Regions from separate parts of the Bacillus sp. JK74 genome, predicted to be linked through region 3. Evidence: riboswitches for the same ligand, from Rfam matches in the RefSeq annotation. Region 3 holds a riboswitch; each other region holds the start of a gene.
The links. Region 3 has a riboswitch for S-adenosylmethionine ahead of ACWJJ5_RS18125 (2-hydroxyacid dehydrogenase). Riboswitches for the same ligand answer to the same signal wherever they lie in the genome.
Positions count from the first base shown of each region.

Region 1: another riboswitch for S-adenosylmethionine. It lies ahead of metE (5-methyltetrahydropteroyltriglutamate--homocysteine S-methyltransferase); the one in region 3 lies ahead of ACWJJ5_RS18125 (2-hydroxyacid dehydrogenase).
Region 2: another riboswitch for S-adenosylmethionine. It lies ahead of mtnW (2,3-diketo-5-methylthiopentyl-1-phosphate enolase); the one in region 3 lies ahead of ACWJJ5_RS18125 (2-hydroxyacid dehydrogenase).

Region 1 covers NZ_JBSJQB010000002.1:671,991-675,267, reverse strand. Annotated here, with positions in the region: gene metE (5-methyltetrahydropteroyltriglutamate--homocysteine S-methyltransferase) at 1-1,420, opposite strand, end outside; SAM riboswitch class I at 1,504-1,658, opposite strand; gene ACWJJ5_RS07700 (S8 family peptidase) at 1,798-2,757, opposite strand; gene ACWJJ5_RS07695 (STAS domain-containing protein) at 2,977-3,277, shown strand, end outside.
Region 2 covers NZ_JBSJQB010000002.1:639,569-642,845, forward strand. Annotated here, with positions in the region: gene mtnX (2-hydroxy-3-keto-5-methylthiopentenyl-1-phosphate phosphatase) at 1-649, opposite strand, end outside; gene mtnW (2,3-diketo-5-methylthiopentyl-1-phosphate enolase) at 646-1,860, opposite strand; SAM riboswitch class I at 1,942-2,041, opposite strand; gene ACWJJ5_RS07545 (aminotransferase class I/II-fold pyridoxal phosphate-dependent enzyme) at 2,102-3,274, opposite strand.
Region 3 covers NZ_JBSJQB010000008.1:56,672-59,948, reverse strand. Annotated here, with positions in the region: gene ACWJJ5_RS18130 (molybdopterin oxidoreductase family protein) at 1-1,420, opposite strand, end outside; SAM riboswitch class I at 1,567-1,659, shown strand; gene ACWJJ5_RS18125 (2-hydroxyacid dehydrogenase) at 1,782-2,798, shown strand; gene ACWJJ5_RS18120 (FGGY-family carbohydrate kinase) at 2,791-3,277, shown strand, end outside.

The sequences.
Region 1 (3,277 bases), on a different contig from region 3:
CAACCCAGCGCTTCGTTTCCGCATTAATAAAGGCTTGGTACTGTTCATCCGTCCAATCTTTTTTCCGCCATTTTTGCCGTGCGCTCCGCACCTCGGCAGATTGAGGGAAGCTTCCGATTGTCGTCGTCGGCAGAAGAGGAAGACCGAGTGATTCATTCTGCAGCGCCAATCGTTCTTCAAAGCTTGCCGGACGGGAGAAGTCTTTTTCCGTCAGCTGATTCAGCTCTTCTTTTTGAGCTGAGTTCGCTCCTGTTGCGAATGCTTTTAAAGCCTTAAGTGCCGCTTTTGATTCTTCGATCTGCTCATTGACGGCCGCTTTGCCGGACAGAAGCCCTTCTTTTAAGACGCCGAGTTCCGCCAGTTTTTCTTTAGCGTATGACAGGCCGTTCAGCAAATCCTTTTCAAGATGCTCGTCAGGGTGTTTCGCCACCGGCACGTGCAGAAGACTGCTTGAAGGCTGAATCCATAACTCCTCAACATCAGCGTGGCTGAGGATATCCAAAGCTGCATCAAGGCGTTCTTCAACATCGATTTTCCAAATGTTCCGGCCGTCGACCACACCGGCTGCCAGCACTTTATCTTTCGGGAAGCCGTGCTTTTTCAATTGCTCAAGGTTTCTGCCTTTATCATGCACGAAATCAAGTCCGATTCCTTGTACAGGATAAGAAACGAGTTCTTCATATGCATCAACCGAATCGAAGTATGTCTGCAGGAGGACATTCAGTCCTGAAAGCTCTTTTGTGATCGCTTCATAGAGGTCTTTGGCGGCGCGGACATCTTCAGAAGAAGCTGTCACAAGGGCAGGCTCATCAATCTGAACCCATTTGACGCCTTCTGCTTCAAGTTCTTTCAGAAGCTGCACATAAAGAGGAACAAGGCGTTTTTGAATCGCTTTCGCTTCTGATTCTTCGTATCCTTTCGCAAGCGTGACGAATGTATACGGACCGACGATGACAGGTTTCGTTTCCGCTCCGAATTCTTCTTTGATCCGGCGGTAGTCATCAAGCTGTTTATTTCTCGTCAGACGGAATTCAATACTTTCGTCATATTCAGGAACGATGTAATGGTAGTTGGTATTGAACCATTTCGTCATTTCACTGGAAACGGCGTCTTTTACACCGCGGGCAATCGCAAAGTATGTATCAACGGGATCCGTGATGCTGCGGAATCTCTCCGGAATCCAGTTAAAGCTGACGGCGGTATCAAGCACATGGTCATAATGGGTGAAATCAGAGACCGGCACGATATCGATATGTTGGTCAAGCTGGGTTTTGACAGCTGATAAGAATAAGCCGTCAAGCTCTTTAAGAAACGTTTCTTTATCAGTGTTTCCTTTCCAATAAGCCTCAAGTGCTTTTTTCCATTCTCTGTTCAAGCCGATTCTCGGAAAACCGAGGTTCGAAGTTTTGATTGTTGTCATTAAGTCTCCTCCTTTAAGTGAGATGTAACAAAAAAGCCTCTTTCTCATGAGAGAAAGAGGCTTTAACTTCAAAATGCAAGCCTCTCTTATCTCTCAGATCACGTCTGATGGAATTAGCACCGTGCCTTATGAGACAATTGTCTCGGCGCAAAAATCACGCGCCCCATTTCACAATGGAATTACGGTCGGTTGCTGTTGGGGTCAAAAGGCCAATCCCTCGCCCAACTCTCGATAAGAGAAAGTATTTCAATTTTTTTGAAAAGTTACATCATTTGTTGGTTATCTTATCAGCTTATTCAGATCACTGTCAATAGAAAATCTCACAATTTAAAAATTGGTGATGTGACAAACTGATCAATCATTATACGAGAAAAATATCAGAAAGACAGCAGCTGTGCCTGTTCGGCTCTTTCCATCAGCACTTCAGGTGCGTCTAAATACAGAAATCCGTTCCCGGCCAATGTTTTGGCGATGTCCAAAGGAAGGGTCCGCCGCACGAGCTGGGCGTAGACTTCAGCCTCAGAAAGCGTCCGCTGAAACGCGTCCTGTTCAAGCCCTTTTATTAAGGCAAGCGCACCGCTCACATGCGGGGCGGCCATTGAAGTGCCCGTCAGCTTCCCGTATTTATGGTTGGGAAGGGTGGAGAGAATATTTTCTCCCGGAGCCACCAGGTCAATCTCTTTATTAGCGTTTGAAAATTCAGACGATTTACGGGCGATTGAGACTGATCCGACTGCGATTACTTCGTTGTAAGCGGCCGGATATGACAGTTCCTCTGTACGCTCGTCTCCGTCGCCTTCGTTTCCTGCCGCGCAAACGACCAGAACACCGCTGTTTACCGCATTTGTGACGGCTTCTTTCAATTCAGGCACATCGTTCGGCCCGCCGAGTGACATGGAAATAATGTCCGCCTTTTGTTCAACGGCGTAGTTGATGCCGTTAATGATCCATTCGTATTTGCCGCTGCCGTTTTGACCGCCGAGAACTTTAACGATTAAAAGGCTTGCTTCCGGCGCGACACCCGAAATTCCGCCGTTTGAATCATTGGCGGCAATCGTTCCGGAAACGTGTGTCCCGTGTCCGTTGTAATCGGAAATCACGTCTTCTTTGCCTCCGTCATCATCGGTGAAGTTTTTCCCGCCGACAATCCGGTCTTTCAAATCAGGATGATTGATGTCGCAGCCTGTGTCAAGCACCGCGATTTTAATATCCTTGCCTTTAAACCCTTTTGCCCACAACTCTGGCGCCTTAATCACTTTAATCCCCTCAGGAAGCTCGTTCACATCCATGATCTGTTCATCCGTGACATAAGGAATCAAATGCATTTCACCATTCATAAAAAAGCCCTCCTTTTTTATGCTTGCGAGTGGATACAAGGGTGTTGCTACTATTTTATGGCAGAGCATGCCGGCCGGAAAGAGTCATTTGAAGCATTTTCATAAAAAAGGCGTAATCTATCGTACTAAAAAATTTCAAATAAATGGATAGTTTAACAGCTTTCATTTTCATTCATGACCCGCTGACGCTATAATTGGAAATGGGAAAGGAGAAGAGATATGAAGATAAGTGAAGCATTATACAGCTATTTTTCAGAACAAGTGGATCAAATTGCGAAAGAGTGGATCGAAACGATGGAAGATTCGGATCCTAATTCGATTTATTCTTTGACAAATCCCGTCATCACAGAAGAACTGACGGAGCAGGATAAAGAATTTTACCGGCATATTAATAAAATGTATATCATGCCGGAAAAAGAATTTTTAGAAGAGTTCGAGCGGTGGGTGATTGAGCTTGCGAAAGACCAGAAGCATCTGGATACTCCCGTCCAGTATGTGGTCCGTGAATTCATGAGAAACC
Region 2 (3,277 bases), on a different contig from region 3:
CGATGTTTTCAATGCCTGTTTTCACCTCATGAAAATCTTGAAAAGGCAGATGCCGGAGGCCGAGTTCTTTGCATTCAGTCAAAAGATAATCTCTCGCAAAACACATATCGGATAACTTTGCAGCCTCGACATCCGTGACCGAATCACCGATCATAATGAGAAATTTCTGCTGATCGGACAGCTTCCGGATGACTGACGGTTTGCAGCAGCCGCATTGATTGGTGCAGCCTCCGTCACAGGCGTGCGGCCAGTCTATATGAATATATTCATTGTCAAAGGATGCATGATTGCAGAAAATCCGCTCCTTTTCTACGATCCCTTCCAAAAGCGGATGCACAAAAAAGTCCATTCCTCCGCTTACGATATAAAACGGGAGGCCGTTTGACCGGACAAACGAGACAAAATCCAAAAAGCCGTCCCGTATTTTCGCATCCTTCAGAATAAAGCCGGTCAGTTCTTCTTTTAAGCTGCTCGGCAGCAGTCCGAACATCCGGCCGACCCCTTCTTGGATTGATATGCTTTTAGACAGAACACCGTCTTTTAATTCAAGCCACTCAGGAGGCGCGAATTCTTTCATCATGCTGACAATGTTGTCGTTCATGGTGACCGTGCCGTCGAAATCACAAATAATCAGCGGTGTGCGGGTCATACGGCTTCCACCCTTCCCCATTTGTCTAATGCGAGCTGAAGATCTTTGCACGACGCGGCTTTTTCTTCAATCGGCTGCGCTTCAAGCACCGCATCAATGATGGCGCGGAACGCTTTTCCGCCGCCCTCGGCTCCTTTCGGATGGCCGTGAATGCCACCGCCGGCATTGATGATGTGATCGATGCCGAAATCGCGCATCAACAATGGCACCATACCGGGGTGAATGCCTGCTGACGGGACGGCAAACGACGGATGAAAGACATCGTCTTTTACACATTCATCATGGATTGCAAGCGCGGACTCCTTCGGAAGAGCAACGGATCCGTAAGGTGACGGAAATAAGCTGAAATCAGCGCCGCAATAGCGGTTCAGCTTGCCGAGCAAAAGCGCATGCGACAAGCCGTAAACGGGAGATGATGTGAACGCGCCGCTGACTGCCGGATGCGCCATGATCGGAAGCGGGATTTCCCTGTCTTCGGCAAGGCTCTGCATCACATCTAAACCGTAAGCGAACACATTCAATAAAAGCGCGTCCGCCCCGAGTTCTGCCGCGCGCCTCGCTTTATCCCGCAGTTCAGCGGTCCTTCCCGTAAGGTTTACGGCATACAGCGTTTTATGCCCCGTCTCCTCCCGGGTTTCCTTCAGGACTTGTTTTCCTGCGATAATGCGGGTTTCAAACGGAGCCAGTTCATTTTCAAAGAAAATTTCGTCATCTTTAATCAGATCCACGCCGCCGAGCGCCTGCTGTCTGAGCTGTTCTTTAATGTCGGCGAGATCCCGTCCGATCACGCCTTTAAATATGCTCATCAGAAGCGGTCTTTCAAATTCGCCCAGCAGTTTGCGGATGCCGTATATACCAAATTTCGGCCCGGGAAGGGAGCGTTTAAACTCTTCGGAAAATTCAAGATCAGTCAATTTTATTTTTCCGTCCAGTGACAGCTTTCCGAATACCGTCGTCAGGACGGCCGGAATATCTCTTGAAAAGTTCGCCTCAGGATAGGCGATAGTGATGACAGATTGTGTTTCGTTTTCTGAGGTTCCTTCTTTCTCCTCAACTTTTACGACCCGGCCTTTATGTTTTCTGAGCTGTTCCTGCTTCACCAGGGGCAGGTCAGTCCAGGAGCCTACCGTCAGCCCCGCCGCAATCTGTTCCGCCCGCTTTTCACTGTCCGTTGTGTTTGTCAGAAGATATGTTGCCAATACTTCGCTCATGCGTGAACGCCTCTCTTTCTTTCACAAAACATAAAAAAACCTCTTCCGTATGAGCAGAAAGAGGCTTCGTGTTATGTCCGAATCTTATCTCTCAGCTCCTGCTGCAAGAATTAGCACCGTGCTTTATCAGTCGGTTGCCGGGCTTCATCGGGCTCGTCCCTCTGCCTGCTCTTGATAAGAATAATGATTTTATAAAGTATTTTGAATTATCGCATTGTTATCCTGATATGTCAATGCTTTTTCAGGTGAAAAGATTCAGTTTCCCGATCCGTTCCGCAGCTTCTTTAAGTCTTTCATCACTTGTCAGAAGACCGACTCTTATATAGCCTTCCCCCCATTTTCCGAACCCGTTTCCGGCAGCGACGGCGACATCCGCTTTCTCGAGCAGCAGATCTGAAAACGACTGTGACGTATAACCGTCGGGCACAGGGAGCCATGCAAAAAAGGAGCCCGCCGGAGCCGTCACATCCCAGCCGATACCGCGGCAGGCTTTAATCCATGCATTGCGTCTTGATTCATATCTGTCATTTTGCGCTGCGACGCATGCCTGATCCGCTAAAAGAGCGGCTGCCGCCGCCTGCTGCGCCGCGGGAAACAGGCTGACAAACATATGATCCTGATAAAGGTTGATCGCTTCGATAACAGAAGCGTTTCCGACGGCAAATCCGACCCGCCAGCCCGCCATATTATACGTTTTGGACAAGGTATAGATTTCGATTCCCGTCTCTTTTGCGCCTTCCGTCTGCAAAAAGCTCAGCGGTTTATGCCCGTCAAAACCGACGGCTCCGTACGCGAAATCATGAACGACACAAATGCCGTTTTGTTCCGCAAAACCGACCGTCTCCTCAAAAAACGCCTCTGTCGCCACAGCACCGGTCGGATTATTCGGATAATTGAGATACAGCAGCTTCGCCTCGCTCCGCACCTTTTCAGGAATTACGCTGTAATCAGGGAGAAACCCTCTTTCTTCCGTCAGCGGCATCATTTCCATTTTCGCTTTCGCAAGGGCGACGCCCGACCAGTAATCAGGATATCCGGGATCAGGCACCAGAATGGTATCTCCCGGGTTTAAAAGACATTGCGGAAGCTCAACAAGTCCCGCCTTGCCTCCGAACAGCACGGCGACTTCCGTTTCCGGATCAAGCGTGACCCCGTACTCCCTTTCATAAAATGCAGCGGCTGCTTTTTTGAAGCTGTAAGCGCCCCGGAATGAGGAGTATTTATGATTTTCCGGCCTTTCGACGGCGAGCTTCATTTCTTCAACGATATGCTGAGGCGTCGGCTGATCAGGGTTTCCCTGCCCTAAATTGATGACGTCTCTGCCTTCTTTCAGCTTTTGATTCACTTTTTGCACCAATGATGCGAAAAATTGTTCCGGCAGCTGTTTGAGTACATCTGAGATTTCAAAGTTCATATT
Region 3 (3,277 bases):
CTCCGGCAAGCAGACGGAACACTTCCGTATTCGATTTGCTGTCCCCGTAGGGTTCGATCACCGGTTTTTGCAGCTGAATAAAATGATGCCAGTAAGACGTGTAAAAATCCGTGTTTTCAAAAGCGGATGAAGCAGGGAGCACGATATCCGCATATTTGGCGGTTTCCGTTAAAAATAAATCGTGAACGACTGTAAATAAATCCTCCCGCAGCAGGCCTTTTCTGACTTTATTCGCTTCCGGCGCAACCACTGCGGGATTCGTACCGTAAATAAACAGGGAGCGCACGGGCGGTTTTGTTTCTAAAAGAACGCTTCCGAGCCTGTTCATATTAAATGATCGCGGCTTCCGGCCGTAAAGCAGATCAGGCCGCTGGAGCGCTTGTCTGTTATAGTTTAATACCGCGCTGTTGTGCTTGATTGCGCCTCCTCCGGTGTTGAGCCACTGTCCTGTAACAGCCGGAAGGCAGGCGACGGTGCGGACGATCATTCCGCCATTGTCATGGTGCTGAATGCCGTTTCCAATCCTGATAAGGGAAGGGGAGGTTTCCCCGTACATTCTCGCAAGGCGTCTGATATCGTCGGCTTTAATGCCTGTAATAGAAGAAACCGTTTCCGGATCATAGTGTTTAACATGCGCTTTTAATTCTTCACTGCCTTCGGTGTATTCTGTGAGAAATGCTTCATCGTGAAGGTTTTCGTCGAATAAGACATGCATGATACCGAGGGCGAGTGCGGCATCTGTGCCTGGGCGAATGGGAATAAACCAATCGGCAAGCCGGCCGGTTTGGTTCTTATGTACATCGATAACGACAATTTTAGCCCCTTTTTTCCGGGCTTTTTGAGCAATCATGATTTGGTGCATATTCGTGCTGACGGCATTGATCCCCCAAAAAATAAAGAGCTTTGCATGTATGGTCTCCTCCGGATCAGTACCCGCTCCTTCTCCCATTGTATAGTTATAACCTTCAGATCCGGCTTTGCTGCAAATCGTCCGTTCGAGATGACTCGCTCCGAGACGATGGAAAAAACGGCGGTCCATTCCCTCTGCCGCCAGTTTTCCCATATTGCCGTAAAAGCTGTACGGAAGAATGCTTTCCGCTCCTTCTTCGGCAATAAGCTCTTTCCAGCGCGAACTGATCGTATTGATTGCTTCCTCCCAGGAAATAGGCGCAAACGCGGCTTCACCTTTTTTACCGATCCGTTTTAACGGAACGGTTACGCGCTTCTCATCATAAATACGCTCAGCCATGTGTCTGACTTTGTTGCAAATATTCCCTGATGTGACCGGGTGATCGGGGTCTCCCTGAATGTTAATGATTTTTCCGTCTTTTTTTGTCACAAGCAAGCCGCATTGATCGGGACAGTCTAGGGAGCACACCGACTTAAAGACCCCGTTCGGCTGTGTTGCAGCAGAATTCATAGCCCATTTCTCCTCTTTGTTTATAATGTAAGCATTATAACATTTCAAAATCGAACGTCAATTCAGAAAAAAGTGTTGACATCACGGAAAGACTTTTCTATGATGAGTTTATTCTTTTAAACAGCCTGACAATTTCATCATTTTATTTTCTATCCAGAGAGGTGGAGGGACTGGCCCTATGAAACCTCGGCAACATTTATTGTGCCAATTCCAGCAAGCGTATGCTTGAAAGATAGGAAAGAATGGTCTATACATATTTGTGCGCTTCAAGCGGATAAAGACGGTATATGAATCTCTTTCCTTCTTTGAGGAAAGAGATTTTTTTTATGAAAAAATTTATGTGAAAAGGATGTTTTGCACCATGACGGTTTTAATTACCGCGCCATATCACGACGAGGGGCTGAAGGAGCTGACTGAGCTGTTCGGCCGGACTGTGCACCGGCCGTGGAAGAAGCACGGCCGGGCCTATCGGGAAGATGAATTGATCCGAATGATTCAAGAGACAAACGCGTCGGGGCTTATTACTGAACTTGATGAGGTGTCTGAGCGTGTTATTGACATATTGCCGGATTCCGCTTTTATCGGTGTCTGCAGAGGAATGCCGTCTAATGTGGATATTGCGGCGGCGACTAAAAGAAAAATCCCCGTTTTCTTTACACCGGCCCGCAATGCCCAGGCCGTTGCTGAAATGTTTATCGGAAATGTGATTTCATTTTTGCGTCATACGTATTCTTCCCATCAGTGGCTGAAGGACAGAAAGTGGAATGGTGATTATTTGCAGGCTTACGTCAAATTCAGAGGAAATGAGCTGACGGGGAAAACAGTCGGCCTTATCGGTTTCGGAGCTGTCGGACAGAGAATCGCCCGGCTATTGGCCGCTTTTGATTGCAAGGTGCTTTACTATGATCCATTTGTCCGTCATGAAAACCGGGAGTATGAAAAAACGACGATTGAACGGGTATTTTCTGAAAGTGATATTGTTTCCGTTCACTTGCCGCGCACAGAAGAAACCATCGGCCTTATCGGCGCCCGGCACTTTCAATTGATGAAACAGGAAGCTGTTTTTGTCAATACGTCAAGAGCGGCGGTTACAGACAGGGAAGAGCTGCTGCGGGTGCTGAAAGAACGGCGGATTAAGGGAGCGATCCTTGACGTGTTTTATCATGAACCGCCTGAATCTTCTGATTATGATTTGATCTCTTTGCCGAATGTGTTCGCGACTCCCCATTTAGCGGGCGCAACATTTGAAGTGGAAGATCATCATGTGAAGATTTTAAATGAAGCGCTTTTCAAATGGAAACAAGATCAAACCTGCTCAATACGTGAACTTTATAACAAAAGAGAACTTGAAACGGAAGGAGGAGGCTGTAATGGCTGAACAAAAAGGCTACCTTGTATTTGACATCGGGACGGGGAATGCGCGAGTTGCGGTCGTGACTGCCGGCGGCGAAGTGACCGCGCTTGAAAGGGAAGACATCGAATATGTGACGGATCCGCTTTATCCGGACGGACGATATTTCTCACCGGAAGGGTTATGGACGCAAATCAGCGCTATGGCAAGAAAGGCTATTGCCAAGAGCCCTCATATTACATTAATCGGAATCACCTCAACAAGCCAGAGGCAGGGAATCGTTCTGATCAATAAAGATAAAAAGGCATTTCTCGGTCTGCCCAACATTGATAACAGAGGGCGTGAATGGGAAGGCGGGATTGAGGCAGAAGAAGTGCATCAGCAAACCGGACGCCTTCCGAGCGCTTTATTTTCCGCCATGAAACTTGTCGGATTAAAAGCCAGACAGCCGTCTTTATGGAAAGAAGTGAAGTGCATCACTAGCGTCAGTGACTGGGTGACATTTG